3 regions of the Paenibacillus sp. FSL H8-0283 genome follow, and region 3 is predicted to be linked to each of the others. Evidence: a T-box and tRNA genes for the amino acid it is inferred to sense, from the RefSeq annotation. Region 3 holds a T-box; the other regions hold tRNA genes.
The links. A T-box is a leader RNA that pairs with one kind of tRNA and senses whether it is charged. The one in region 3 lies ahead of tyrS (tyrosine--tRNA ligase), so its partner is inferred to be a tRNA-Tyr.
Positions count from the first base shown of each region.

Region 1 (7,631 bases), 3.3 Mb from region 3:
CCGGCTAACTACGTGCCAGCAGCCGCGGTAATACGTAGGGGGCAAGCGTTGTCCGGAATTATTGGGCGTAAAGCGCGCGCAGGCGGTCATTTAAGTCTGGTGTTTAATCCCGGGGCTCAACCCCGGATCGCACTGGAAACTGGGTGACTTGAGTGCAGAAGAGGAGAGTGGAATTCCACGTGTAGCGGTGAAATGCGTAGATATGTGGAGGAACACCAGTGGCGAAGGCGACTCTCTGGGCTGTAACTGACGCTGAGGCGCGAAAGCGTGGGGAGCAAACAGGATTAGATACCCTGGTAGTCCACGCCGTAAACGATGAGTGCTAGGTGTTAGGGGTTTCGATACCCTTGGTGCCGAAGTTAACACATTAAGCACTCCGCCTGGGGAGTACGGTCGCAAGACTGAAACTCAAAGGAATTGACGGGGACCCGCACAAGCAGTGGAGTATGTGGTTTAATTCGAAGCAACGCGAAGAACCTTACCAGGTCTTGACATCCCTCTGATCGATGCAGAGATGTATCTTTCCTTCGGGACAGAGGAGACAGGTGGTGCATGGTTGTCGTCAGCTCGTGTCGTGAGATGTTGGGTTAAGTCCCGCAACGAGCGCAACCCTTATATTTAGTTGCCAGCACTTCGGGTGGGCACTCTAGATAGACTGCCGGTGACAAACCGGAGGAAGGTGGGGATGACGTCAAATCATCATGCCCCTTATGACCTGGGCTACACACGTACTACAATGGCCGGTACAACGGGCTGCGAAATCGCGAGATGGAGCCAATCCCAACAAAGCCGGTCTCAGTTCGGATTGCAGGCTGCAACTCGCCTGCATGAAGTCGGAATTGCTAGTAATCGCGGATCAGCATGCCGCGGTGAATACGTTCCCGGGTCTTGTACACACCGCCCGTCACACCACGAGAGTTTATAACACCCGAAGTCGGTGGGGTAACCGCAAGGAGCCAGCCGCCGAAGGTGGGATAGATGATTGGGGTGAAGTCGTAACAAGGTAGCCGTATCGGAAGGTGCGGCTGGATCACCTCCTTTCTATGGAGAATCGTTTCCTGCAACGGAAACATTCAAATACGCAGCTTAGCTGCAAAACACTCACTCGTTGTTCGGTTTTGAGAGCTCAAACTCTCAAACAGCTTGCTTTTGCATGGAGCTTGTTCTTTGAAAACTAGATATCGAAACGAAACAAACGCGAATTAGAACATTCCTTTAAGCTGATCTTGTGTAAACAAGTGAAGTGTTTTTATAAGGTAGATTGCACGTACGATGGTATCGGGTGGGAGCGACTTTTGGCTTTGCGCAAGCAAAACAAGAGAAGCGAGCAGTCGAAACCGGAGCACGAGGTTAAGCTACTAAGAGCACACGGAGGATGCCTAGGCGCTAGGAGCCGATGAAGGACGTGGCGAACAACGAAACTGCCTCGGGGAGCTGTAAGCAAGCTTTGATCCGGGGGTGTCCGAATGGGGAAACCCAGCTGGGGTAATTTCCAGTTACTCATAACTGAATACATAGGTTATGCAGAGGCATACCAGGGGAACTGAAACATCTAAGTACCCTGAGGAAGAGAAAACAATAGTGATTCCGTCAGTAGCGGCGAGCGAACGCGGAGAAGCCCAAACCAAAGAGCTTGCTCTTTGGGGTTGTGGGACGTCTCACATGGAGTTACAAAGGAACCGGTTAAGCGAAGAGGTCTGGAAAGGCCCGCCAAAGAAGGTAAAAGCCCTGTAGTTGAAAGTCTGTTCCCTCCGAGACGGATCCCGAGTAGTGCGGGGCACGTGAAACCCCGTATGAATCCGGCAGGACCATCTGCCAAGGCTAAATACTTCCTAGCGACCGATAGTGAAGCAGTACCGTGAGGGAAAGGTGAAAAGCACCCCGGAAGGGGAGTGAAATAGAACCTGAAACCGTGTGCTTACAAAAAGTCAGAGCCCGTTTTAGGGGTGATGGCGTGCCTTTTGTAGAATGAACCGGCGAGTTACGTTCCCGTGCAAGGTTAAGGTGAAGAGCCGGAGCCGCAGCGAAAGCGAGTCTGAATAGGGCGAATTAGTACGTGGACGTAGACCCGAAACCGGGTGATCTACCCCTGTCCAGGGTGAAGGTGCGGTAACACGCACTGGAGGCCCGAACCCACGCATGTTGAAAAATGCGGGGATGAGGTGGGGGTAGCGGAGAAATTCCAATCGAACTCGGAGATAGCTGGTTCTCCCCGAAATAGCTTTAGGGCTAGCCTCGGAAAACAGAGTCGTGGAGGTAGAGCACTGATTGGGTGCGGGGCCCGCAAGGGTTACCAAGCTCAGTCAAACTCCGAATGCCATAGACTTACTTCCGGGAGTCAGACAGTGAGTGCTAAGATCCATTGTCAAAAGGGAAACAGCCCAGACCATCAGCTAAGGTCCCCAAGTGTGTGTTAAGTGGGAAAGGATGTGGAGTTGCACAGACAACCAGGATGTTGGCTTAGAAGCAGCCACCATTGAAAGAGTGCGTAATAGCTCACTGGTCGAGTGACTCTGCGCCGAAAATGTAACGGGGCTAAACACACCACCGAAGCTATGGCTTGATGCTTTGCATCAGGGGTAGGGGAGCGTTGTATAAGGGTTGAAGGTGTACCGTAAGGAGCGCTGGACATTATACAAGTGAGAATGCCGGTATGAGTAACGAAAAGATCAGTGAGAATCTGATCCGCCGAAAGCCTAAGGGTTCCTGAGGAAGGCTCGTCCGCTCAGGGTAAGTCGGGACCTAAGGCGAGGCCGAAAGGCGTAGTCGAAGGACAACAGGTCGAAATTCCTGTACCACCGTAAGCCGTTATGAGCAATGGGGGGACGCAGTAGGGTAGTGACGCGGACTGATGGATGTCCGTCTAAGCAGTAAGGCTGATGTGTAGGCAAATCCGCACATTGTAAGGCTGAGCTGTGATGGGGAGCGAAAATTATAGTAGCGAAGGTCATGATCTCACACTGCCAAGAAAAGCCTCTAGCCAGGTGATGGTGCCCGTACCGCAAACCGACACAGGTAGGCGAGAAGAGTATTCTAAGGCGCGCGGAAGAACTCTCGTTAAGGAACTCGGCAAAATGACCCCGTAACTTCGGGAGAAGGGGTGCCCCGGTAGTGTGAATAGCACGAGGGGGCCGCAGTGAAAAGGCCCAAGCGACTGTTTAGCAAAAACACAGGTCTGTGCGAAGCCGTAAGGCGAAGTATACGGGCTGACGCCTGCCCGGTGCTGGAAGGTTAAGGGGAGTGGTTAGGAGCAATCCGAAGCTGTGAACCGAAGCCCCAGTAAACGGCGGCCGTAACTATAACGGTCCTAAGGTAGCGAAATTCCTTGTCAGGTAAATTCTGACCCGCACGAATGGCGTAACGACTTGGGCGCTGTCTCAACGAGAGATCCGGTGAAATTTTAATACCTGTGAAGATGCAGGTTACCCGCGACAAGACGGAAAGACCCCATGGAGCTTTACTGCAGCTTGATATTGAATTTGGGTACGATCTGTACAGGATAGGTGGGAGCCTTTGAAACGTGAGCGCCAGCTTGCGTGGAGGCAACGTTGGGATACCACCCTGATCGTATCTAGGTTCTAACCTGGTACCGTAATCCGGTGCGGGGACAGTGTCAGGTGGGCAGTTTGACTGGGGCGGTCGCCTCCTAAAGAGTAACGGAGGCGCCCAAAGGTTCCCTCAGAATGGTTGGAAATCATTCGAAGAGTGCAAAGGCATAAGGGAGCTTGACTGCGAGACCTACAAGTCGAGCAGGGACGAAAGTCGGGCTTAGTGATCCGGTGGTACCGCATGGAAGGGCCATCGCTCAACGGATAAAAGCTACCCTGGGGATAACAGGCTTATCTCCCCCAAGAGTCCACATCGACGGGGAGGTTTGGCACCTCGATGTCGGCTCATCGCATCCTGGGGCTGAAGTAGGTCCCAAGGGTTGGGCTGTTCGCCCATTAAAGCGGTACGCGAGCTGGGTTCAGAACGTCGTGAGACAGTTCGGTCCCTATCTGTCGTGGGCGTAGGAAATTTGAGAGGAGCTGTCCTTAGTACGAGAGGACCGGGATGGACGTACCGCTGGTGTACCAGTTGTTCCGCCAGGAGCACCGCTGGGTAGCTATGTACGGACGGGATAAACGCTGAAAGCATCTAAGCGTGAAGCCCCCCTCAAGATGAGATTTCCCAGTATGTAAGACCCCTTGAAGACGACGAGGTAGATAGGCTGGGGGTGGAAGTGCAGCAATGCATGGAGCTGACCAGTACTAATCGGTCGAGGGCTTATCCAATAGCAAGTTCTAATTCGCATGTTTCGTTTCGAATCTAGTTTTCAGAGAATGATCTCTGAAATGAAAATTGGTACATCACATAACGTGTGTATGATTTTCAGTTCCATATCTGATTTTAAGAAGCTATGCTTCGACAAATCGCGTTTGGTGGCGATGGCGGAGGGGTTCCACACGTACCCATCCCGAACACGACCGTTAAGCCCTCTAGCGCCGATGGTACTTGGACCGCAGGGTCCTGGGAGAGTAGGACGCCGCCAAGCGAAACCCCATTGGGGTATTTTTTTTCGAAAATTGATAAGGGCCCTTAGCTCAGTTGGTTAGAGCGCACCTCTGATAAGGGTGAGGCCGGTGGTTCGAGTCCACCAGGGCCCATAGCAAGACCACAACAAGAAATACACCAGAGTATGGGGCCATAGCTCAGCTGGGAGAGCGCCTGCCTTGCAAGCAGGAGGTCAGCGGTTCGATCCCGCTTGGCTCCACCATTCCCTGATAGCTCAGTTGGTAGAGCACTCGACTGTTAATCGAGTTGTCACAGGTTCGAGCCCTGTTCGGGGAGCCAGTAAGGCCCGTTGGTCAAGGGGTTAAGACACCTCCCTTTCACGGAGGTAACAGGGGTTCGAATCCCCTACGGGTCATATTATGGAGGCTTAGCTCAGCTGGGAGAGCATCTGCCTTACAAGCAGAGGGTCGGGGGTTCGATCCCCTCAGCCTCCACCATATAAACTTTATAACGACGCGGGGTGGAGCAGCCCGGTAGCTCGTCGGGCTCATAACCCGAAGGCCGCAGGTTCAAATCCTGCCCCCGCAATTATACTTTCCTTTGAGAAAGTGATCTGGAACCGTGGTGTAGTTGGCCTAACATGCCTGCCTGTCACGCAGGAGATCGCGGGTTCGAATCCCGTCGGTTCCGCCATTTTTTTAATGTAGTAAGGCTCGGTAGCTCAGTCGGTAGAGCAGAGGACTGAAAATCCTCGTGTCGGCGGTTCGATTCCGTCCCGAGCCACCATTTATAACACCATGTAATACGCCGGTGTAGCTCAACTGGTAGAGCAACTGACTTGTAATCAGTAGGTTGGGGGTTCAAGTCCTCTCGCCGGCACCATGTAATCCTGGAGGATTAGCGAAGCGGCCAAACGCATCAGACTGTAAATCTGCTCCCGTACGGGTTCGGTGGTTCGAATCCATCATCCTCCACCAGTTTTTCTATGAGTCATTAGCTCAGTTGGTAGAGCACCTGACTTTTAATCAGGGTGTCGAAGGTTCGAGCCCTTCATGACTCACCATTATATGCGCGTGTGGCGGAATTGGCAGACGCACTAGACTTAGGATCTAGCGTCTTTGACGTGGGGGTTCAAGTCCCTCCACGCGCATCCTTTATTTGCGGAAGTGGCTCAGCGGTAGAGCATCGCCTTGCCAAGGCGAGGGTCGCGGGTTCGATTCCCGTCTTCCGCTCCAATATTTTGCGCCCTTAGCTCAGCTGGATAGAGCGTTTGACTACGAATCAAAAGGCCGGGAGTTCGAATCTCTCAGGGCGCGCCATTATAACTTCATATTTTGCCGGCGTGGCGGAATGGCAGACGCGCTCGACTCAAAATCGAGTGGGAAACCGTGGAGGTTCGAGTCCTCTCGCCGGTATAGATAACGGGATGTAGCTCAGCTTGGTAGAGCACCTGGTTTGGGACCAGGGGGTCGCATGTTCAAATCGTGTCATCCCGATTGTTTGTTATGCGGGTGTAGTTCAATGGTAGAACTTTAGCCTTCCAAGCTAATAGCGTGGGTTCGATTCCCATCACCCGCTTAAATATTGAAAAGAAAGAGATGGTACTCACCGTCTCTTTCTTTTTTTGCATTCACAGGCATATTGATCATAATTGTATGCAAAGATCACGGACTATATGGCTGATTAGCATGTACCAACATGTATCCCATCCTCACGATATATTTCCCCCTTTTTTAAGTCTGTTCTTAGTCATTTTTTAAGTGTACGAATAGAGAAGGTCTAACACATGTTCGAACACAAGAATATCTTTTCTTTATCACAATTTATAAAAACGCTTACAAAAATAGCTTGCGTAAATCATTAACCTGTAATACCATATCAATTAAGCGCTTAACCTTTAGGGGTAAGGCGCTTAAACTTAACGTAGATTAAGCGCTTAACCCGTAAAGGAAAGGACGGCGATCAATTCATGAATACAATTCGACTAACGATGGCTCAGGCACTGCTTCGATACCTGGATCAGCAATATATCTCGGTTGACGGGGTGGAAACCAAGTTTGTGAAGGGAATCATCGGTATTTTTGGACATGGCAATGTAACAGGCATTGGAGAAGCGCTGGAGCGCAGTCCGGGAAGCCTGACGTATATGCAAGGCAAGAACGAACAAGGCATGGTGCATACGGCAGCGGCTTATGCCAAGCAGAAGAACCGTAGACAGATCTATGCATGTACTACATCCATTGGACCTGGTGCTTTGAATATGATTACGGCGGCAGCTACTGCAACAGTGAACCGAATTCCGGTTTTATTGCTTCCTGGAGACAACTTTGCTACACGGGAACCGGACCCGGTACTTCAGCAGTTGGAAGTGAGCAGTGATTATACAATCTCAGCCACTGATCCATTCAAAGCCGTCAGTAAATACTGGGATCGCATCGTTCGTCCTGAACAGTTGATGATTGCTGTTACACAGGCCATGCGTGTGCTAACCGATCCAGCAGAGACAGGAGCAGTAACGCTCGCATTGCCGCAGGATGTGCAGGCAGAGGCATACGATTATCCAGAATCGTTCTTTGCCCGCAAAGTACATTATCTGGATCGTCGTCCCCCGGTACAGGCAGCGATTGAGCGGGCAACGGAGCAGATTGCCCGAGGCAGGAAACCGTTGCTCGTTGCAGGCGGCGGTGTGTTGTATTCTGAGGCATCCGCCCAGCTCGTGGAATTCGCCGAGGCATTTGGTATTCCGATCGCCGAGACGCAGGCGGGCAAGAGCGCAGTTTCTTGGGACCACCCACTAAATGTGGGGGCCATCGGGGTTACAGGTTCTCTAGCAGCCAATAGGCTGGCGAGAGAAGCAGACGTTGTGATCGGCGTCGGTACGCGGTTCTCGGATTTTACGACGGCGTCCCGCTCTGCTTTTCAACATCCGGAAGCTTCATTCATCAACATTAACCTGAACGGCATGGATGCCGCCAAGTTAGGCGGGGAAGCCATTCTGGCAGATGCACGCGAAGGATTGCAGGCTTTGCAAAAGGAATTGCAGGAAAGACAATATCGATGTGCATATGGCGCATCCGAAATCGCTGATCTCCGCGCTGAATGGAATGCAGAAGTGGATCGGCTGTATGCAGCTCAAC
Region 1 covers NZ_CP150295.1:316,303-323,933, forward strand. Annotated here, with positions in the region: rRNA gene MHI52_RS01430 (16S ribosomal RNA) at 1-1,041, shown strand, start outside; rRNA gene MHI52_RS01435 (23S ribosomal RNA) at 1,349-4,274, shown strand; rRNA gene rrf (5S ribosomal RNA) at 4,418-4,534, shown strand; tRNA gene MHI52_RS01445 (tRNA-Ile) at 4,573-4,646, shown strand; tRNA gene MHI52_RS01450 (tRNA-Ala) at 4,681-4,756, shown strand; tRNA gene MHI52_RS01455 (tRNA-Asn) at 4,758-4,833, shown strand; tRNA gene MHI52_RS01460 (tRNA-Glu) at 4,838-4,909, shown strand; tRNA gene MHI52_RS01465 (tRNA-Val) at 4,916-4,991, shown strand; tRNA gene MHI52_RS01470 (tRNA-Met) at 5,009-5,082, shown strand; tRNA gene MHI52_RS01475 (tRNA-Asp) at 5,110-5,187, shown strand; tRNA gene MHI52_RS01480 (tRNA-Phe) at 5,205-5,280, shown strand; tRNA gene MHI52_RS01485 (tRNA-Thr) at 5,301-5,376, shown strand; tRNA gene MHI52_RS01490 (tRNA-Tyr) at 5,386-5,471, shown strand; tRNA gene MHI52_RS01495 (tRNA-Lys) at 5,482-5,557, shown strand; tRNA gene MHI52_RS01500 (tRNA-Leu) at 5,564-5,644, shown strand; tRNA gene MHI52_RS01505 (tRNA-Gly) at 5,655-5,729, shown strand; tRNA gene MHI52_RS01510 (tRNA-Arg) at 5,737-5,813, shown strand; tRNA gene MHI52_RS01515 (tRNA-Leu) at 5,831-5,909, shown strand; tRNA gene MHI52_RS01520 (tRNA-Pro) at 5,917-5,990, shown strand; tRNA gene MHI52_RS01525 (tRNA-Gly) at 6,002-6,072, shown strand; gene iolD (3D-(3,5/4)-trihydroxycyclohexane-1,2-dione acylhydrolase (decyclizing)) at 6,464-7,631, shown strand, end outside.
Region 1: it encodes a tRNA-Tyr, which carries the amino acid that the T-box ahead of tyrS (tyrosine--tRNA ligase) is inferred to sense. The anticodon was not compared.

Region 2 (7,631 bases), 1.9 Mb from region 3:
CTAGGAGAAGCCTCCCTAGGCAATGCTGCCTCTGGACTGATCATTTTGAATCGGGAACAACGTATCTTGGTGCATCCCGATCCCGTATACATTGGACAACCGTTGTCTGCCATTGGATTACAGGATCGGGATACGGAAGCCAACATAACCAAACTATCACCCATCACATTTTCAACAGGCTTTGAAAAACGGGAAGTTAAGATCGCCGATACACATTATTCCCTGACGTATAGCCCTTCTACCTTAAAGGGATGGACTTATGTGCTAATCTCACCTACCAATATTCTGACACAAGAATATATCGATATCGGATTACACACCTTGTATATCAGTATCTTCTTACTTTTACTTTCATTATTACTCGCCTGGCTCGGCTCCAAGCGAATGCATGTCCCGATTCGTAAACTTTTAACCCAACTTGGTGACAACCACCTGTCCAAAGAAGGAAACACGGTAGCTCAGCAATCACCACCATTTTCTGATGAGTTCGAACAGATCAGAGCAGGGGTCTCACAATTATCTGCCTCTCGCTCCCAATTAGAGAACACACTTAATGTGCATCTATTGCAGATTCGCAATCATTTTATGATGAATCTGTTCCAGGGTAAGATCCCTGTTCATACTCTTCATGACGCCCTGAATGAATATGGCTACACGCATCAGGTTCGGGAATGGCAACAAATTGCTGTTATTACACTACAGGCCGATCTTGTTAATCATACAAAATATAGAACTAGTGATCGTGATCTCTTATTATTCGCTATTCAAAATATATTGGAGGAAACCGTTGTGCATAACCAACAATTGCTTCCCATTGTGCTGGAACATACGGTAGTCACGGTGATTGGGAGCGTTGAACAGGATCAGTTTATTTTTTCACAGCAGCTATATGTATTAACAGACCAGTTACAACAACAGATGGATAAGATTCTAGCTCTTCAAGTCAGTATAGGATTCAGCCAGCCGCACAGCTCTCTATATCACATCTCTCAAGCTTACACAGAAGCCATGGAAGCACTAAGGCATCGGATGAAGCTGGGAACAGGCATTATTTTTCAATATGAGAACATAGATCATTACGCTCCCACTTGGTCCATGACCTACCCGGAATCATTGGAATATTCGTTGATCCAAGCTATTCAAAATGCGGACGAAGTCCAGGCATCTGCTCTTCTGAAACAACTGCTTGAAGTGATCTTTGGTATGGAGGTTACACCGGAGGAGTATGAGGTGGCTCTTACGAGGCTACTCACGCATATTTTGCAAATGACTCAGGAATCCGGCATACGACTCGGACAGATCTCCCAAGGTCGTGGTTCGATGTTTCATGAACTTCATAGTTTGCAGTACGCTGCTGAAGTTGAGGATTGGTTTAAATATCAAGTCATCTTGCCCGTCATCCAGGTTTTTAAAGCGAGACAGTACGCCCAGTATCAGCATATATCTGAGAAAATGATTGCCATGATTCATCAAGATTATGATAAGGATCTGACGCTTGAGGAATGTGCTGTTAAGCTTCACTACAATGCCAACTACTTAAGTAGTGTTTTCCGCAAAGAGACAGGCTGTGCATTTAGTGAATATCTGACCAAGTACCGATTTAACATCGCTAAAAAATGGCTGGACGAAAGTGATCTAACCGTTAAAGATATCGCAGCACGACTTCGGTACAATAATCCGCAAAACTTTATCCGATCATTCCGTAAATGGGAAGGAATCACCCCCGGCCAGTATCGGGAGCGTAAGCAGAAAGCAGAAGTGTCGAACATCTCTAAATAAACGAGGGTCTGGTTCAAAGCGGTTGATGAATTAGTGGCTTCAAAAAAGAGGGAGCACATAACCTGCTCCCTTCACTTACACCTTCACTTCTGCAATCTTAACTTCATATGTTTCAACCGTTCATCTTTTGGCACAGCGTTGTGATGCTTCCTAGTGCCATCTTAGACGTTAGACTACATTGTCTCAGTCTCAATTCCTGATTATCATTACACGTGCCACGCTTATGCGATTTATCGCTTATCCTTAGTGCGAACTGTTTTCATATTGGGCTGTTCAAGTTGAATTAGAATTTTACCAAATCTTCCTCCACGTGAGAAGGTCACAGTACTATCCTTGTACGTATCGCTAATGTAATCCTCAGCCAATCTGAGGGAATCTTCATCCGATGGTAACTCATACGTATTAAGCCATTCTGGCAGCTTCTCGATAATCTCTTCCACCGGTACTTCAAATGAGTTAACTTCTCTCGTAATGATCATCGTATAAGAATAACCCTTCAAATACAGCAACTGTTGGATATACCCCATATCATCGACCTTGTGTGAAGAAGTTACACCCAGTACATCCTTAAGTTCATCCATTAGTGTGTGTTCCTTCTGTCCCGCCATAGTACTTATATACACATACTTCCGGGCACAATTGATCGCCTGCTCAATCGTTTCCCAATCCGACATCGCCGGACACATGGATGCAAATGCAAAGTCATATTTCTTCTCCCAGCCTTTATCCTGAATAGAGATTTCCTCATATCGTTCGTTTACGATTTCGATTTTGGATTCCAGAGCTGGAGGTATCGTCTCTTTCATAAGGGAGACAAGCAACTCAGAAGGCTCAACTGCCGTCACACTTGCCCCCTTTTCCGCAAAAGGAATGGTAAATATGCCTGAGGCCGCTCCAATGTCCAATATGGATAATCCTGAGAATTCCACACCCTGGTTTTCAATCCAGCCCATAATGCGTTCAGAACGCTGCTTTCCTTCTTCAGTGAACGACTGTGCATGATAATCCCTGGCCCATCGCTCAAAAGCTTCTTCTATATTAAAGGGGGCGCTTTTCTTCTTATATTTTGAACTTCTCGGACGATTCTTCCATGCCTCTTCCCATACAGAAAGATCAAATAACAGATCGGTATCCGATACATTTTTTCCATTAGTCACTCTACTTCACTCCTCCATATTAAAGACTTTACTTATCTACAATATACTCAATATAATCATACGTCAATCTTTATTAACGTCCATCTTCTCTTACTCTAGATTTTCTTACTGCACATAAATCGTTTCATATAAAATAAAAATAGCCCTACACATTGCATAAGCAACATGTAGGGCTATTCAATATACCGGCGAGAGGACTCGAACCTCCACGGTTTCCCACTCGATTTTGAGTCGAGCGCGTCTGCCATTCCGCCACGCCGGCATATGCTGGAGGCGCCACCCAGATTCGAACTGGGGATAAAGCTTTTGCAGAGCTGTGCCTTACCACTTGGCTATGGCGCCATATTTTGGAGCGGACGACGGGAATCGAACCCGCGACCCTCGCCTTGGCAAGGCGATGCTCTACCGCTGAGCCACGTCCGCATAATGGCTGGGGATATAGGATTTGAACCTATGCATGACGGAGTCAAAGTCCGTTGCCTTACCGCTTGGCTAATCCCCAATAAAAAATGAAAAAACAAAGGGGCGATCGAGGGGAATTGAACCCCCGAATGCCGGATCCACAAACCGGTGCGTTAACCACTTCGCCACGACCGCCATAAAAGGTTAATTTCTAAAAAGTTAATTGGCAGGGGCAGCAGGAATTGAACCCACACCAACGGTTTTGGAGACCGTTGTTCTACCTTTAAACTATGCCCCTAAAAACTGGTGGAGGATGATGGATTCGAACCACCGAACCCGTACGGGAGCAGATTTACAGTCTGATGCGTTTGGCCACTTCGCTAATCCTCCAGGATTACATGGTGCCGGCGAGAGGACTTGAACCCCCAACCTACTGATTACAAGTCAGTTGCTCTACCAGTTGAGCTACACCGGCTTATTAAATTATTTAAAAATGGTGGCTCGGGACGGAATCGAACCGCCGACACGAGGATTTTCAGTCCTCTGCTCTACCGACTGAGCTACCGAGCCATAATAAAGTCTAATCTTAATTCCTTACACTTTATATAGGGCATCAGTGCCATACAGCAGATGTAGTGAACAGTTTGCCTCATGTAAAGATTAAATGGCGGAACCGACGGGATTCGAACCCGCGATCTCCTGCGTGACAGGCAGGCATGTTAGGCCAACTACACCACGGTTCCAGATCACTTTCTCAAAGGAAAGTATAATTGCGGGGGCAGGATTTGAACCTGCGGCCTTCGGGTTATGAGCCCGACGAGCTACCGGGCTGCTCCACCCCGCGTCGTTATAAAGTTTATATGGTGGAGGCTGAGGGGATCGAACCCCCGACCCTCTGCTTGTAAGGCAGATGCTCTCCCAGCTGAGCTAAGCCTCCGAACAACACATTTATGATCATACCATAATCTTGTTGTAAAAATCAACTTCTTTTTTTGAAGTTATTATGACCCGTAGGGGATTCGAACCCCTGTTACCTCCGTGAAAGGGAGGTGTCTTAACCCCTTGACCAACGGGCCTTAATATTATGGCGGAGAGAGAGGGATTCGAACCCTCGAGACGCTTGTGACGCCTACACGATTTCCAATCGTGCTCCTTCGGCCAGCTCGGACACCTCTCCATATGGCTCCCCGAACAGGGCTCGAACCTGTGACAACTCGATTAACAGTCGAGTGCTCTACCAACTGAGCTATCAGGGAATATGCTTCAGAGATCGTTCTCTGAAAACTAGATTCGAAACGAAACATGCGAATTACAACTTGCTATTGGATAAGCCCTCGACCGATTAGTACTGGTCAGCTCCATGCATTGCTGCACTTCCACCCCCAGCCTATCTACCTCGTCGTCTTCAAGGGGTCTTACATACTGGGAAATCTCATCTTGAGGGGGGCTTCACGCTTAGATGCTTTCAGCGTTTATCCCGTCCGTACATAGCTACCCAGCGGTGCTCCTGGCGGAACAACTGGTACACCAGCGGTACGTCCATCCCGGTCCTCTCGTACTAAGGACAGCTCCTCTCAAATTTCCTACGCCCACGACAGATAGGGACCGAACTGTCTCACGACGTTCTGAACCCAGCTCGCGTACCGCTTTAATGGGCGAACAGCCCAACCCTTGGGACCTACTTCAGCCCCAGGATGCGATGAGCCGACATCGAGGTGCCAAACCTCCCCGTCGATGTGGACTCTTGGGGGAGATAAGCCTGTTATCCCCAGGGTAGCTTTTATCCGTTGAGCGATGGCCCTTCCATGCGGTACCACCGGATCACTAAGCCCGACTTTCGTCCCTGCTCGACTTGTAGGTCTCGCAGTCAAGCTCCCTTATGCCTTTGCACTCTTCGAATGATTTCCAACCATTCTGAGGGAACCTTTGGGCGCCTCCGTTACTCTTTAGGAGGCGACCGCCCCAGTCAAACTGCCCACCTGACACTGTCCCCGCACCGGATTACGGTACCAGGTTAGAACCTAGATACGATCAGGGTGGTATCCCAACGTTGCCTCCATGCAAGCTGGCGCTCACACTTCAAAGGCTCCCACCTATCCTGTACAGATCGTACCCAAATTCAATATCAAGCTGCAGTAAAGCTCCATGGGGTCTTTCCGTCTTGTCGCGGGTAACCTGCATCTTCACAGGTATTAAAATTTCACCGGATCTCTCGTTGAGACAGCGCCCAAGTCGTTACGCCATTCGTGCGGGTCAGAATTTACCTGACAAGGAATTTCGCTACCTTAGGACCGTTATAGTTACGGCCGCCGTTTACTGGGGCTTCGGTTCACAGCTTCGGATTGCTCCTAACCACTCCCCTTAACCTTCCAGCACCGGGCAGGCGTCAGCCCGTATACTTCGCCTTACGGCTTCGCACAGACCTGTGTTTTTGCTAAACAGTCGCTTGGGCCTTTTCACTGCGGCCCCCTCGTGCTATTCACACTACCGGGGCACCCCTTCTCCCGAAGTTACGGGGTCATTTTGCCGAGTTCCTTAACGAGAGTTCTTCCGCGCGCCTTAGAATACTCTTCTCGCCTACCTGTGTCGGTTTGCGGTACGGGCACCATCACCTGGCTAGAGGCTTTTCTTGGCAGTGTGAGATCATGACCTTCGCTACTATAATTTTCGCTCCCCATCACAGCTCAGCCTTACAATGTGCGGATTTGCCTACACATCAGCCTTACTGCTTAGACGGACATCCATCAGTCCGCGTCACTACCCTACTGCGTCCCCCCATTGCTCATAACGGCTTACGGTGGTACAGGAATTTCGACCTGTTGTCCTTCGACTACGCCTTTCGGCCTCGCCTTAGGTCCCGACTTACCCTGAGCGGACGAGCCTTCCTCAGGAACCCTTAGGCTTTCGGCGGATCAGATTCTCACTGATCTTTTCGTTACTCATACCGGCATTCTCACTTGTATAATGTCCAGCGCTCCTTACGGTACACCTTCAACCCTTATACAACGCTCCCCTACCCCTGATGCAAAGCATCAAGCCATAGCTTCGGTGGTGTGTTTAGCCCCGTTACATTTTCGGCGCAGAGTCACTCGACCAGTGAGCTATTACGCACTCTTTCAATGATGGCTGCTTCTAAGCCAACATCCTGGTTGTCTGTGCAACTCCACATCCTTTCCCACTTAACACACACTTGGGGACCTTAGCTGATGGTCTGGGCTGTTTCCCTTTTGACAATGGATCTTAGCACTCACTGTCTGACTCCCGGAAGTAAGTCTATGGCATTCGGAGTTTGACTGAGCTTGGTAACCCTTGCGGGCCCCGCACCCAATCAGTGCTCTACCTCCACGACTCTGTTTTCCGAGGCTAGCCCTAAAGCTATTTCGGGGAGAACCAGCTATCTCCGAGTTCGATTGGAATTTCTCCGCTACCCCCACCTCATCCCCGCATTTTTCAACATGCGTGGGTTCGGGCCTCCAGTGCGTGTTACCGCACCTTCACCCTGGACAGGGGTAGATCACCCGGTTTCGGGTCTACGTCCACGTACTAATTCGCCCTATTCAGACTCGCTTTCGCTGCGGCTCCGGCTCTTCACCTTAACCTTGCACGGGAACGTAACTCGCCGGTTCATTCTACAAAAGGCACGCCATCACCCCTAAAACGGGCTCTGACTTTTTGTAAGCACACGGTTTCAGGTTCTATTTCACTCCCCTTCCGGGGTGCTTTTCACCTTTCCCTCACGGTACTGCTTCACTATCGGTCGCTAGGAAGTATTTAGCCTTGGCAGATGGTCCTGCCGGATTCATACGGGGTTTCACGTGCCCCGCACTACTCGGGATCCGTCTCGGAGGGAACCAACTTTCAACTACAGGGCTTTTACCTTCTTTGGCGGGCCTTTCCAGACCTCTTCGCTTAACCGGTTCCTTTGTAACTCCATGTGAGACGTCCCACAACCCCAAAGAGCAAGCTCTTTGGTTTGGGCTTCTCCGCGTTCGCTCGCCGCTACTGACGGAATCACTATTGTTTTCTCTTCCTCAGGGTACTTAGATGTTTCAGTTCCCCTGGTATGCCTCTACATAACCTATGTATTCAGTTATGAGTAACTGGAAATTACCCCAGCTGGGTTTCCCCATTCGGACACCCCCGGATCAAAGCTTGCTTACAGCTCCCCGAGGCAGTTTCGTTGTTCGCCACGTCCTTCATCGGCTCCTAGCGCCTAGGCATCCTCCGTGTGCTCTTAGTAGCTTAACCATTTTGTTCCGGTTTCGGTCGCTCGCTTCCCTTGTTTTGGACTAC
Region 2 covers NZ_CP150295.1:5,932,746-5,940,376, forward strand. Annotated here, with positions in the region: gene MHI52_RS26210 (helix-turn-helix domain-containing protein) at 1-1,779, shown strand, start outside; gene MHI52_RS26215 (methyltransferase domain-containing protein) at 2,010-2,936, opposite strand; tRNA gene MHI52_RS26220 (tRNA-Leu) at 3,120-3,198, opposite strand; tRNA gene MHI52_RS26225 (tRNA-Cys) at 3,205-3,278, opposite strand; tRNA gene MHI52_RS26230 (tRNA-Gly) at 3,285-3,359, opposite strand; tRNA gene MHI52_RS26235 (tRNA-Gln) at 3,364-3,438, opposite strand; tRNA gene MHI52_RS26240 (tRNA-His) at 3,461-3,533, opposite strand; tRNA gene MHI52_RS26245 (tRNA-Trp) at 3,563-3,636, opposite strand; tRNA gene MHI52_RS26250 (tRNA-Tyr) at 3,643-3,728, opposite strand; tRNA gene MHI52_RS26255 (tRNA-Thr) at 3,738-3,813, opposite strand; tRNA gene MHI52_RS26260 (tRNA-Phe) at 3,833-3,908, opposite strand; tRNA gene MHI52_RS26265 (tRNA-Asp) at 4,004-4,081, opposite strand; tRNA gene MHI52_RS26270 (tRNA-Met) at 4,109-4,182, opposite strand; tRNA gene MHI52_RS26275 (tRNA-Val) at 4,200-4,275, opposite strand; tRNA gene MHI52_RS26280 (tRNA-Glu) at 4,343-4,414, opposite strand; tRNA gene MHI52_RS26285 (tRNA-Ser) at 4,424-4,515, opposite strand; tRNA gene MHI52_RS26290 (tRNA-Asn) at 4,519-4,594, opposite strand; rRNA gene MHI52_RS26295 (23S ribosomal RNA) at 4,661-7,586, opposite strand.
Region 2: it encodes a tRNA-Tyr, which carries the amino acid that the T-box ahead of tyrS (tyrosine--tRNA ligase) is inferred to sense. The anticodon was not compared.

Region 3 (7,631 bases):
AGTAATCATTTGATTAATACAGATTGGCCCAAGGTGAAACGTGGGAAAGAAGGGCTGGAGAAAATCATCCAAGGGGAGGACGAAGCAACCCTGACAGAACAAATATTAGGTTTGCTGCAAATGGCAGACCCTTCAGTGGATGAGCTTTTACCCCATACAGGTGTTCCATTGGAATGGGAACGTTTGCTTTCTCCCATCTTTGTTAGAAGTGAGAAATTCGACTATGGGACCAGAGCTTCATCCGTTGTTCTGATGAACAGAGAAGAAGTGTCTTTTACGGAGAGGGTTCACCAGAACGGAGAGGTAATGGAGCAACATTTTAACATCAAGCCTCTTAACTCGACAAGCTGAAAATATGAAATAAATGATGTTCAAACATTATGCATTAACATGAATCAATGAAGTTAAATTCAAAGTTCATGTTTCATTGCTTCTGAGTGTAAAGAATTGTTTGAATTTTCCGCGTCAACTAATATAACACAATATAAACGGTTTGAGAGTACCTTTTGTATAACACGCCCAATTTTAGTTGGACTCTTTATCTCTTATCACAATTCTATGTTATGAATCATGGAACTTCCCTGAATAGTTTATATAATGTGAATCAACATAACATGATTTTGCAACGGTTCTGTTGATTCTAATTTCAGGGGGGCAACGTGGGATGAAAGAAACCAAAAAGATGAGAGTTTTTTCACTGGGGATTCAGCACGTACTCGCGATGTATGCGGGAGCAATTCTGGTGCCTTTGCTTGTGGGCAGAGCACTAAATCTGACTGCAGAGCAGTTGGCGTATCTGGTATCCATTGACCTGTTAACGTGTGGGATTGCAACATGGCTTCAGGCTCGGAAAGGGAAGTACTTGGGTATAGGTTTGCCAGCGGTGCTCGGGAGCTCTTTTGTAGCGGTGACACCCATGATTGCGATTGGATCGCAATACGGAATTCCTGCCATATATGGGTCGATCATCGCAGCCGGGTTATTTATCGTCATCTTTGCCGTATTTTTCAGCAAAATCGTCAAATTGTTTCCGCCAGTTGTGATCGGTACAGTGGTAACCATCATCGGTCTTGCGCTAATCCCAACCGGCATTAAAAACATGGCGGGTGGAGCAAACAGCGAGAATTTCGGAAGTTTGGATAATTTAGCGCTTTCATTTGGTGTATTACTGTTCATTCTAATCCTGAATCGATATGCTCGCGGTTTTGTAAAATCCCTGGCTGTTCTCCTTGGTATTATCGTGGGGACCCTCATCGCAGCCATCATGGGAAAAGTGAATTTTGCCTCTGTACAGGAAGCCTCCTGGTTCCATTTACCTCAACCCTTTTACTTTGGATGGCCTACCTTTGAAATCGGCCCAATCATTACAATGATTATTGTAGGTACGGTGGTTATCATCGAATCTACAGGTGTATTTATGGCTTTGAGCAAAATCTGTGATCAACCGATCAACGAACAAGATCTGGCACGGGGATATCGCGCAGAAGGTCTTGCGTTTGTCCTCGGCGGCATCTTTAATGCTTTTCCATATAATACATTTGCTCAGAATGTTGGTTTGGTTCAGCTCTCCAAAGTGAAAACGACCAATGTTGTTGTTGCAGCCGGAGGTATCCTGGTCTTTCTGGGACTCATTCCGAAGGTGGCTGCTTTTGCAACCATTATTCCAAGTGCTGTCCTCGGAGGAGCGACTGTTGTCCTGTTTGGAATGGTCGTCTCATCCGGGATCAAAATGTTGCAAAACGTCGACTTTGGCAAACAATCCAATCTATTGATCGTGGCTTGCTCCGTTTCACTCGGGCTCGGTGTTACTGCTGTACCCGATCTGTTTGCCCAGCTTCCTCAAAGTATTCGGATTATTGTGAGCGATGGTATTATCACAGGAAGCCTGTCAGCCATCCTGCTTAATGTCTTCTTTAACCTCGCTTTGAAAAAAGGGAGCTTACCAGTACAGCCTGTACAGGCTCAGGAATCACATACGTAATCCTTGTAATAACAGACGTGTCATCTATAGTAGTAAGTGGAATGGATCCAAGATGGTTTTCTGGGAAGTGGAATGCAAGAGAATGATTCCGCTTGGCAAAGAAACCTCTTGGATTTTTTGGTGCTTACGATTCATGAGGAATGCAAAAGACATGCAAATATGCTAAAGTTTCATCAAGAACATTTAATATGTTCGTTTAAGTCAACAACCTCTTGAATTGAATTTCCATGCGACTACATAAATGAGCATTGGTTCACAAGGCTACAATATAACCAAGGGATATCCCTGGTGCAGAAAAGGAGTTGTGATCACCATGCAACAAGAAACGTTGAACAAAGGGTGGAACTTGGAGAATAGTTATGCGCAGTTACCGCAACCCTTTTTTACAAGTCAGGGCGCAGTGCCTGTTGAATCACCAAAGCTGATTATTTTCAATAGACTGCTTGCATCCAGCTTGGGTCTGGATGTGGAGTCTCTTGACAGTGATGAAGGAGCGCAAATTTTTGCAGGTAATTCGATCCCGGAAGGAGCCGAGCCTTTGGCTCAGGCCTATGCAGGACATCAATTCGGCAATTTTAACATGCTTGGAGATGGACGAGCTTTGCTGTTGGGTGAACAGATTACGCCACAGGGCGAGCGAGTGGATATCCAGCTGAAAGGTTCAGGGAGAACACCGTACTCTCGTGGAGGAGATGGACGTGCTGCTGTTGGGCCCATGTTGCGAGAGTATATTATTAGTGAAGCGATGTATGCACTGGGGATTCCAACGACACGCAGTCTGGCTGTGGTATCAACAGGAGAAAACATTATCCGCGAAACAGAGCGGCCGGGTGCTATTTTAACCCGGGTGGCTTCCAGTCATATCCGTGTAGCAACCTTCCAGTATGCAGCCAGATGGGGGTCTATCGACGATCTCCGGGCATTGGCTGAGTATACGTTGCATCGACATTTTCCTGATGTTGCTCAAGCTGAGAATCGCTATCTTCTGCTCCTTCAGGAAGTGATTAAACGGCAGGCGGCACTCGTTGCCCAGTGGCAACGTGTTGGTTTCATTCATGGCGTGATGAACACGGATAACATGGCGATCAGTGGTGAGACCATCGATTATGGTCCGTGTGCCTTTATGGATGCTTACAATCCTTCGACCGTATTCAGCTCCATTGACAGGCAAGGTCGCTATGCTTATGGTAATCAACCGTATATTGCCGGGTGGAATTTGGCTCGTTTTGCCGAGACGCTTCTGCCGTTGTTGCATGAAGATGAAGAACAGGCCGTGCAACTCGCTCAGGATGCTATCGCACAATTTTCTGAATTGTACCATCATCATTGGCTCCAGGGAATGCGTGCCAAACTGGGTTTGTTGGATGAAGAGTCCGAAGATGAAGCATTGATCAAGGAGCTTCTTGAACTCATGGAGAAGCATAGTGCAGATTACACCAATACGTTCCTGGCATTGACCTTTGATAGGTTGGAAGGGACAGCTTTGTTTGGCACGCCAGAATTTGCTGAATGGCATGAGCGGTGGCAAGCAAGATTGGACAGACAGCAAGGGGCGAAAAAAGTCTCTCAGGAGTTGATGAGAACAAGGAATCCAGCGGTCATTCCCCGAAATCATCGGGTCGAGGAAGCCCTTGAGCAAGCGGAGAATCACGGAGACCTTAGCGTGATGGAGAAGCTTTTGGCAGTTCTTTCAGATCCGTTTGCACACTCACCTGAACAGGCTGAATATGCCGAACTACCTGCACAATGTAATACTTCGTATCAGACTTTTTGTGGGACCTGATTGAACAGTAGTAATAAATATGAAGAGGCTGCCTTGGGCAGCTTTTTCATTTTTCATTCTTTCATCGACGTTACTTTATAGAGGCAGGTGCATTCATGTACAACATGTTAAGCAAACAACAATTGGCAGACATCCTTTTACAGCTTTTAGAGCGTACATCTTTCCCTAGGGAACAGATGCAGAACTATGTTAACCGCTTGTTTGAGACCTTTAAATGGGATGGGGTGCCTTATGTAGAGAGTAGAAAAGATACGTATATCGTTCGAATATACGAACGTGGTCTCGTCTCATTGGAGAAACGGGTGAAACAGCCGGATGAAGTCATCTATTGGTTGCTGGAAGATATTATTTTCACCGCGACGCATGTAGGGTTGTTGGAAAGACATGGCGTGGATAATAAAGAGACGCATTTGAACTATACAAATGAAGTGATGAAGGACCTGAACAGGGGTGTCCTGGAAGCCTTCCAGCAGATCGGTGATCCGTATTTACATTGGCATCAGACGGGTAAACGTCAGGAGTTAGAGGGCATGGCATAAAGAAAAGTGAGGTGTGTTACATGAGCGAGCAAGATATTAATGACGTATGGTATGACTATGCTGTGTTATTTGTCGAAAAAAAGAATGAATCTGAACAGGGCTGGGCATCGTTGACTTCGAACGAGCAGGACATTGCAGCTTTATGGCTGTTAGAGGCGGATGTCTTTAACGGCGGTTTTATACAGTTTTTCTGTAACTGGGGGGAAGAGGTATACCGTTATGCGTTGCGGGCATTACATATCATTGATGCGACTCAAGTCGTGGAGATTATAACGTCAGCATACGGCTGCATTGAGCACTTGAAAGAGGATGAAAGGCTTACCGAACTGTGGGATATTCCTAAATTCCTGACAAAGGCACAAGAGCAGCAGTTAGATGCGCTGGATCAGCAGTTTTGGAACAATGAGGATCAGATCGCGGAGAAAGCCTATGGTTATTATCACGGAAAATTGAACATGATGATCATATAATCTGGTTTCAACTATGCATCCGTTGTTCTGTTCGAAGATTAATACTTGGTCTTGCAATGACTGAAACGTTCGGCTATACTTGCTATAAATTGAATACATGAATCACGTTGATAGAGCGCAGTAGCGGCTTTGTCCCTGTTACAGAAAGTCAGGGGTTGATGGAACCTGATACATACAAGGGCTGCGAATTACACTCTGGAGTACTTGGGTAATGCCAAGCGGATGGGCAAACGATATATTGCCAAAAGTGGTATGGATAATGTGTTAAGGTCACGTGTTGTCCATGCAATTTGGGTGGTACCACGGTTATGATAATCGTCCCTGTGTCTAATGAAGACAAGGAGGCGATTTTTTTGTGTCCAAAAAAGCCGTTCCAGCGTGTAGTTTCGTAATTTAACGTTGATCATGACTGAATCTTGAGGATAGAAAAGGGGTTATACACATGAATATTATTGATGAACTACAGTGGCGTGACGCCATTAACCAGCAGACAGATGCAGAGGGACTGCGTGAGTTGACTGAAACCAAATCAATCTCATTGTACTGCGGCGTTGACCCTACGGGGGATAGCATGCATATCGGACATCTCATTCCATTCATGATGCTGAAACGTTTTCAACTGGCAGGACACCGTCCGGTTATTTTGATTGGTGGAGCTACAGGTACGATTGGTGATCCAAGTGGTCGGCAGGCAGAACGTTCTTTGCAAACGATGGAGCAAGTGCAGGAGAATGTGGATGCACTGACAGCGCAGATGAAGAAGTTGTTCGTAACAGACGGTGATAATCAGGTTCGCATGGTCAACAACTATGATTGGACGCACAAAATCAATGTGATTGAATTCTTGCGTGACTACGGCAAAAACTTTAACCTTAACACAATGTTGGCTAAGGATGTGGTTGCGAGCAGACTGGAAGGCGGAATCTCGTTCACCGAGTTTTCCTACCAGATCCTTCAATCACTCGACTACCTGCACCTGTTCCAGAACGAAGATGTACAGCTTCAAATCGGTGGTTCGGATCAATGGGGTAACATCACAAGTGGTCTCGATCTGATTCGTAAAAAAGAAGGATCTGAAGCGAAGGCGTACGGTCTGACCATTCCACTCATGCTCAAATCTGACGGTACGAAATTTGGTAAAACAGCTGGCGGCGCAATCTGGCTTGACCCGAACAAAACAACACCATTTGAGTTCTACCAGTTCTGGGCGAATACAGATGACCGTGATGTCATTAAATACTTGAAATACTTTACTTTCCTCAGCAAAGAACAAATCGAAGCTTTGGCTGAAAAGGTAGAGACAGAGCCGCACAGACGTGAAGCACAGAAAGCACTCGCGGAAGAAATGACAAAATTCGTTCACGGCGAAGAAATGCTCGAACAGGCTAAACGTATTACAGCGGCGCTGTTCAGTGGTGATATCCGTTCCCTGACAGCAGATGAAATCGAGCAGGGTTTCAAGGAAATGCCAACATTCGAAACGGACGGGGAAGCGAAAAATATCGTCGACTGGCTCGTAGATCTGGGGTTGGAGCCATCCAAACGCCAGGCGCGTGAGGATGTCACTAAAGGCGCTATCTCCATGAACGGTGAGAAAATCACGGAGCTTGAATTCACAGTGTCGGCAGAGCATGCCATTGGCGGTAAATTCATTATTATCCGTAAAGGTAAGAAGAACTACAGCCTGGTTAAACTTCAATCGTAGTTTCCAAGAATTAGAACGTAACACAGAGACGTATAGAGACTACAATAGACGCACAAATAGAGCTACAAATACAGAAACAAAAAGACCGCCTTCCATCTCTGTCAGGCGACAGAGGGGAGGCGGTCTTTCGTATATCAGGCCAGTGAGTGACCTATCTTATTGATTAACGATCGCTGTGATTTCTTCATCCAGATCAAGTCGCACATTTTCACGGTACGCCCGGATGTTGTATTCACTGTGCAGGTAACGAAGAATCGCTTCAATCATATTGGACTCGACCAGATATTGACTGCGTCCTTGGATCCAAACTTCAGCGGAATAACCTGTATCTTCTTCCCAGCTCAGTTCTACATTCACATCGGTTGGACGTACACCCTTACGTTCTGCCATATGAATACAGATTGCATTCACAATTTCATCCATGCTCAGAACCATAGAGATTAGTACCGTCCGTTTCTGTTACGGTCATCATCACGATCATTGCGACGGTCATAACGACCATCCGCTGCAGGTTTGCGACGATTGGAGATGGCTCTGAAGAGTGCCATAGCCAGCATAACAATCAACATAATTGCTGCAACGTTCACGAGCAATCCAAGGATGTTACCCAGAGCGCCCATGCCACCGAACAATCCGCCAAACATCATACCAGCAAGACCACCAAGCATCATGCCTTTCATGAATCCGCCGCCACCGCCGAAGAATCCGCCACGGTTCGTTGTAGCTGCTCCATTGCTGGAATTGTTATTCGTATTCGATTTGCTTACATTGCTGTCGGATTTCTTAGGTGTATTGCTATAACTTTTCGTACCGGATTTGAATCCGCCACCACGTCTTGCATCTGCAGAATCCGGATTCGTTACTCCCACTGTTGCGAACAATAATGTAAAGGCCATAAATACCATCATTAGATGTTTAACTCCGAATTTTTTCTTCATTGTAAAGATCGTAACCCCCCGCTTAATTTGTTTGAATCGCCCAAAAATGGGCCTTACTCATGTAATACGGTCAACTTGCAGGAACGTTTCAAATTTTATTAAATTTCTGAAACGCTTGGACTTGGGTCTTGAATTGCAGCTTGGCCATCAAGCAATTGGGTAACCCAATGACACCATTCCAGGCCTGTTTGTGCGTGCATTAACCCTTTTTGTAC
Region 3 covers NZ_CP150295.1:4,067,235-4,074,865, reverse strand. Annotated here, with positions in the region: gene MHI52_RS18190 (NRDE family protein) at 1-351, shown strand, start outside; gene MHI52_RS18185 (nucleobase:cation symporter-2 family protein) at 665-1,981, shown strand; gene MHI52_RS18180 (protein adenylyltransferase SelO) at 2,295-3,764, shown strand; gene MHI52_RS18175 (Imm63 family immunity protein) at 3,860-4,303, shown strand; gene MHI52_RS18170 (DUF4375 domain-containing protein) at 4,324-4,773, shown strand; T-box leader at 4,872-5,099, shown strand; gene tyrS (tyrosine--tRNA ligase) at 5,216-6,478, shown strand; gene MHI52_RS18160 (YxcD family protein) at 6,635-6,913, opposite strand; gene MHI52_RS18155 (hypothetical protein) at 6,919-7,416, opposite strand; gene MHI52_RS18150 (PadR family transcriptional regulator) at 7,515-7,631, opposite strand, start outside.